DNA from 3 places in the Blautia sp. JLR.GB0024 genome. Region 3 is predicted to be linked to each of the others. Evidence: a T-box and tRNA genes for the amino acid it is inferred to sense, from the RefSeq annotation. Region 3 holds a T-box; the other regions hold tRNA genes.

Region 1 (2,272 bases), on a different contig from region 3:
ATCCCGACCGCTTTGTAAACCAATATGAATTTATGCACATTATTTACGGCAGCCCGTTCTTTGACCTGCACAACGGCCCCATTCTGGAGGAAGGTGTCATAAATGCAGTCAATGGCTGGGGCATCACATTCTCATGGCCAAAAGGAACCCCCGGCGACTTCCCGGTCCACGATGAGGAGCATCTGGTACTCAAGGATGTTACGGAATGGCGGAAATACGTTCATGCGCCAAGTCTGGATTACCCGGATTCTGAATGGGAACCTTACATCAAAGAGGCGGAATCCGTGGACAGAAATGAATATTTCGTAACTTCTGTCATGTTCCCGGGACTTTTTGAACAGTGCCATCATCTGATGGATATTCCTGAGACTATGATGAACTTTATTGAGGAACCGGAGGCCATGCATGAGCTGATCGACTATCTCACTGACTGGGAGCTGGAATATGCGGATAAGGTCTGCAGATACTTAAAGCCTGATGCCCTTTTCCATCACGACGACTGGGGTACCCAGACCTCCACCTTCATCTCTCCGGCTATGTTTGAGGAATTCTTCCTTCCCGCATACAAGAAGATCTACAAGAGATACCGTGACAACGGCGTGGAGCTCATTGTGCATCACTCGGATTCCTACGCAGCCACACTGGTGCCCTATATGATAGAGATGGGTGTGGATATCTGGCAGGGTGTCATGACCACAAACAACGTACCGGAACTGATCAAAAAATACGGCGGACAGATTTCCTTCATGGGCGGCATCGACAGCGCCAAAGTGGATTATCCGGGCTGGACCAGAGATGTGATCAAAAAAGAAGTGCGCCGCGCCTGTGACGAGAACGGCAAACTCTATTTCATTCCGTGTGCTTCCCAGGGACTTGATATCAGTACCTTCCCGGGGGTGTATGAGACACTGAGCGAAGAGATTGATGCTTACAGCAAAGAAGTCTTTTAATATTCCGTTATTTGAAAATGGCCGGCATTCCAACTCCTCTGGAATGCCGGTCCATTCAATAATCATTTGTAAAGTTTTATATAAAAATAGGTAAAAACACTTGCATGATGGAAAATTATATGGTAATATTATTTTCGGTTCGTGAGAACGAGCCGCTGTGGCGGAATTGGCAGACGCACTTGACTCAAAATCAAGCGGGTAACACCGTGCCGGTTCGAGTCCGGCCAGCGGCAGCAAAACCCTTTTTGGATTTATCCAAAAAGGGTTTTATTTTTTGTACAGAGACAACAACTTTAACTATTTCAACTAACAAATGGATTCACGACATTTATCGGATTGCCCTCAATAAATGCTTTTATATTTGCAACTGTAATATCCATGATTCTCTGACGAGATGCCTGTGCCGCCCATGAAATATGCGGTGTAATAAGACAGTTTTCCACGTGTAACAGTGGATTGTCTTCTTTAATCGGCTCTGTTGAAACAACATCCAGGCCGGCAGCATATACCTTACCACTAATCAAAGCCTCTGCCAGATCCTTTTCAACCACCAGCTGTCCTCTGCTGTTATTTATGATGATAACTCCATCTTTCATCTTTGCAATATTTTCTTTATTGATAATTCCCTCTGTACTTGGAAACAAGGGACAATGTAAAAAAATCACATCTGAATTCGCAAACAGCGTATCAATCGTTACATATTCAGCAACTTCCCTGCCCGCTTCGCTTTCAAATGCATCATAAGCCAGGACTTTCATATCCATCCCATTCAAAATCTTTGCTGTTGCCTGGCCAATACGTCCCAAACCTATTATACCAGCGGTCTTACCATATAACTCGATCATCGGATAATCCCAATAACACCAATCCGGATTATTCTCCCATCTTCCCGCTTTAACAGTTTGTGCATGATGACCATAATGTGAGCAGATTTCTAAAAGCAGACCCACTGCATACTGTCCTACTATTTGAGTACCATATGTAGGTACATTCACTACCGGAATACCTTTCTCCCTTGCATATTCATAATCTGCCACATTATAACCTGTTGCCAAAAACGCAATCAGCTTTAAATTCGGACAGTTATCAATAGTATATCTGCTAATCGGTGTTTTATTTGTAATAACAATCTCAGCATCACCGATTCTTTCTGCAATAATCGGATTTTCTTCATAAGAAGTTCTGTCATATATCGTAACATTGCCAAGCATCTCCAATTCTCCCCAACTTAAATCGCCGGGATTTTCAGTATAACCATCCAATACTACAATCTTCATAATTTTGCTCTCCTATGTCTTTTATCTTAATCCTAACTGTTCCGT
Region 2 (2,272 bases), on a different contig from region 3:
TCCAGAAATGCCTATAATTCTAAGATATTGGAAGGGAATAGCAGGTAATCTCTTATAGGGCAAGACAGACTCACTGGAAGGGCCGGGGTTTTCTGGAGTTTCTGTGATAAGCGGGTGATGATGAAGTGAAAGTATGGATGAGGGTTGCTTTTGGCGGGGGATTGTGTTAAGACGATAGTAGCCGGAAAGCTGAGATGGTTTGTGAAGGAAAAGAGAAATAGAGATGAAGTTGAGAAAGGAGGATGTTTGGGTTATGAGAGATGAGGATGTGAATGGAGTTGGGGAGACAGAAAGGGCAGGGGAGATGTTTGTCGAGAGGCAGAGGATGTTTGGGGAGTGTCATGCGCATGTGTTTATGGATGGAGTAAATTACAAAGAGGCTGTGAAGAGGCATTTGAATGGGGTGGATGAAGGGGTGATCCGGAGGCATTTTGATATGTATCGGGAGAAGGGGATTGCGTTTGTGAGGGATGGAGGGGACTATCTGGGGGTCTCGGAAAGGGCAAGGGAGATTGCGCCGGAGTATGGGATTGATTACCGGACGCCGATTTTTGCCATACACAGGAAAGGGTGTTACGGGGGAATTGTGGGGAAGGGATTTGAAAATATGAGGGAGTATGCGGAGCTTGTGAGGGAGGTTAAAGCACGCAGGGGGGATTTTATTAAGATCATGACTACGGGAATCATGGATTTTGATACGGATGGGGGAATTACGGGGGAGGCGCTTCCTTTTGAGGAAGTGAAGGAGATGGTGCATATTGCACATGAAGAGGGGTTTGCGGTGATGTGTCATACGAATGGGGCCGGGCCTGTGGCCGATTTGGTGAGGGCCGGGGCGGACAGCGTGGAGCATGGGAATTATGTTTCGGAGGAGACACTGCAGATGATGGCGGAATCGGATATTGTCTGGGTGCCTACGATCACTGTGGTGGCAAATATGTTTGGGTGCGAAAGGTTTTCGGATGAACTGCTGCATGGGATTTATGAGAAGGGGAAGAATAATATCAGAAGGGGATTTGAATTGGGAGTACATATGGCACTGGGCAGCGACGCAGGCGCCTATCTGGTTCCGCATGGGCAGGGACTGCTGGATGAATGGCGCTGTTTTCGGGAATGTGTGGAAGATGAAAGTGTCTTAAAAGAGCGTATTTTTGAGGGAGAGGAAAAAATTAGAAAAAAATTTTAGAAAAAAATTCAGATTTTTTTAGCAAAAGGTATTGACGAACACGAAATTTGGTGATATACTTTCACTTGTCGTTCGGAAGTGATAACAAAGAGCGACAGAGAAAAGCGGGAGTGCTGGAACTGGCAGACAGGCTAGACTAAGGATCTAGTGGTCGCAAGATCGTGTGGGTTCAAGTCCCATCTCCCGCATTTATAAATCCGAATTTGATTCCGAGAGGAAACAGATTCGGATTTTTGTTATTCCGGTGAAAAGTTATTCAGAATCAACAGATCCTTTGCAGGACAGCAGAAGACATTCGGGACAGGTACGTGAAGGGGCAGGGAATACAGCGGCGGTATCATGGGAGATGCCGCTGTTTTTGAATGACAGCATGTAGATGAAGTGACAGAGTAATAAGGCACAGGATAGAAAAGGTACAGGATGGCAAAATACAGAACGCTAAGTGTACAGAAAGCGAAAGGCACAGAACGCTAAGGGAACAGAAAGCAAAAGGTACAGAACGCTAAGGGCACAGAAAACGAAAAGCACAGAAAGCGAAGGGCACAGAACACTAAAGGTACAGAACACTAAAGGTACAGAAAACTAAAGCAGCAGAAAGTAAAAGAGGCATCGACTTATGGAAGAAAAGTATTATGAAGCTCAGGTATTTAAAGATTTAAAAATAAGCGATGAAATTTTTGAGGGTTATAAGTTTACAGACTGTGAATTTGAAAACTGTGTCTTTGAGTCTTGCAGGCTCCTCAGCTGTTCTTTTTCAGGCTGCAGTTTTATAAAGTGTACAGTGATGAGCCTGGAGGCGGAGGCTCATTCCCGGATACAGTATGTGGAATTTGACAGGTGTAATCTAATTGGTGTGCACTGGGAAGAGCTGATGCCGGACGGTGCATTTGCGGAGCCGATAAAGGGATTTTACGGCTGTCGGTTGAAGTATAATACATTTTCGGAGATGAATCTGAAAAAGTTTGATTTTACAGGAAATGAGATTTCAGATTCCATGTTCGTGGACTGCCGGCTTCAGGAAAGCAGAATGAAGGGCTGTAAGCTTGAGGGAACAGAATTTTTTAAATGTGACCTGAGAAAAGCGGA
Region 3 (2,272 bases):
CAATTATCCCACATATATGTTTGACCAGCTCAGCTTTGAGATCAACGATGAGGGAGTTCCTTATTGGATCTGTCCGGTAAAGAAATTCAACATTGGCCTTTTCGGCGGACAGACCATCGGCAAGGTGGTCCTCTGTAATGCCATCACCGGAGAGACAACAGAATATAACATAAAAGACTGTCCCCAGTGGGTGGACCGTGCCTATCCGGCAGATCTTCTGATCCAGCTCTATAACTATCACGGAATGCTGAAAAACGGATTTTTCAACAGCGTTCTGGGACAGAAAGGCTGTCTCAAAACAACAGACGGCTATAATTATCTGGCGCTGGAGGACGACGTGTGGGTATACACAGGCATTACCTCTGTCAGCGGCGACCGCTCCAATGTGGGATTTGTGCTGATGAACCAGCGTACCATGGAGACCAGGTACTATTCCTGTGCCGGCGCGGAGGAGTATTCCGCTATGGAGTCCGCGGAAGGTCAGGTACAGAACTTAAAATATACGGCAGCCTTCCCGCTGCTTCTGAATATTTCCGGGGAGCCCACATATTTTATGGCTCTGAAAGACGGCGGAGGTCTTGTTAAGAAGTACGCAATGGTCAATATCCAGAAATACCAGAATGTAGCCATAGGAGATACTGTGGCAGAATGTGAGAAAGCCTATGTGAAGCTGCTGGCTGCCAACGGGATTTCCTCCGGCACCGAGACGCTCACTTCCCAGACCGTATCCGGTAAGATCAAGCGGGTGGCCCAGGCCGTCATGGATGGAAATTCCCACTTCTATGTGGTGCTGGAGAACAAGGATCTGGTGTTTGATTTTCCGGTTACAGAATATCCTGAAATTATAAAATATGACGTGGGAGATACCCTTACCATTGAATACACGGAAGGGGAGCCGGCCTGTACGGTGCTCTCACTGGAAGAATAGGATTTTTTTGGGAAGAAACAGCATAGAGTCTTGACAAAATCTGGCGATATCGGTAGAATAACAGATAGTCTATGACAAATAGCCAATATGAGAGAGACTTTGATGAGGAGTAGTAGAGAGTGTCCTTTATCCCAGAGAGCTGCCGGCTGGTGTGAGGCAGTATAGAGAAGCTTTTGAACTGGCCTCGGAGTTCCCGTGCTGAAAGTCGTCATGCAGGTAAGTGCGGGCGGGAGTTCCCGTTACAGAATCAAAATGAGTGCATCCGGCATTGCGGATGAATTAGAGTGGTACCACGGAAAAATAAGCCCTTTCGTCTCTAAAGTATAGTGACTAAAGGGCTTTTTCTATGCTTTGGCATAAAGCTTTAAGATGCCCGGGCGGGCATGAAAATGAAAACCAGGAGGAATGAAATTATGGCAGTACCTTATAATCATAAGGCGATTGAACAGAAATGGAGAAAAAACTGGGAAGAAAAACCAGTGAACGTAGATGACGGCCAGAAGCCAAAATACTACTGTCTGGACATGTTCCCGTATCCGTCTGGAAACGGTCTTCACGTAGGACATTGGAGAGGATATGTAATCTCTGATGTGTGGAGCCGCTATAAGATGATGCAGGGCTATTATCTGATTCATCCCATGGGATGGGACGCTTTCGGCCTTCCGGCTGAGAACTATGCCATCAAGATGGGAGTTCACCCGGCAAAATCTACAGCACAGAATGTGGCAAACATTAAAAAACAGATCAACGATATTGCAGCCATCTATGACTGGGACAGAGAAGTCAACACCACAGATCCGGGCTTCTACAAATGGACGCAGTGGATCTTTGTGAAAATGTTCAAAGAGGGTCTGGCATACGAGAAGGAGTTCCCCATCAACTGGTGTCCGTCCTGTAAGACAGGCCTTGCCAATGAGGAAGTTGTGAACGGCTGCTGCGAGCGCTGTGGTTCCACTGTGACCAAGAAGAACCTGCGCCAGTGGATGCTCCGCATCACAAAATATGCGGACCGTCTGTTAAGCGACCTGGATAAACTGGACTGGCCGGAAAAGGTGAAAAAGATGCAGTCTGACTGGATCGGAAAATCCTACGGAGCCGAGGTGGATTTCCCGGTGGACGGAAGAGACGAAAAGATCACTGTCTACACCACAAGACCGGATACCCTTCACGGTGCAACCTTCATGGTTCTGGCACCGGAGCACAAGCTGGCTGCTTCCCTGGCAACACCGGAGACAAAAGAGGCTGTGGAGAAATATATCTACGATGCTTCCATGAAATCCAACGTGGACCGTCTCCAGGACAAGGAGAAGACAGGTGTGTTCACAGGAACTTATGCAGTCAATC

What was found. The T-box of region 3 lies ahead of leuS (leucine--tRNA ligase). A T-box ahead of a tRNA ligase gene usually reads a tRNA of that ligase, here a tRNA-Leu.
Region 1: it has a tRNA-Leu gene. The T-box ahead of leuS (leucine--tRNA ligase) is inferred to sense a tRNA for this amino acid. The anticodon was not compared.
Region 2: it has a tRNA-Leu gene. The T-box ahead of leuS (leucine--tRNA ligase) is inferred to sense a tRNA for this amino acid. The anticodon was not compared.

Annotation. Positions count from the first base shown of each region.
Region 1 is NZ_JBANBF010000003.1:245,399-247,670, forward strand. It holds gene V8Q34_RS09330 (uroporphyrinogen decarboxylase family protein) at 1-950, shown strand, start outside; tRNA gene V8Q34_RS09335 (tRNA-Leu) at 1,102-1,183, shown strand; gene V8Q34_RS09340 (D-2-hydroxyacid dehydrogenase) at 1,253-2,227, opposite strand.
Region 2 is NZ_JBANBF010000008.1:201,153-203,424, reverse strand. It holds gene V8Q34_RS18445 (amidohydrolase family protein) at 224-1,186, shown strand; tRNA gene V8Q34_RS18440 (tRNA-Leu) at 1,291-1,374, shown strand; gene V8Q34_RS18435 (pentapeptide repeat-containing protein) at 1,803-2,272, shown strand, end outside.
Region 3 is NZ_JBANBF010000001.1:654,302-656,573, forward strand. It holds gene V8Q34_RS02950 (hypothetical protein) at 1-928, shown strand, start outside; T-box leader at 1,019-1,249, shown strand; gene leuS (leucine--tRNA ligase) at 1,342-2,272, shown strand, end outside.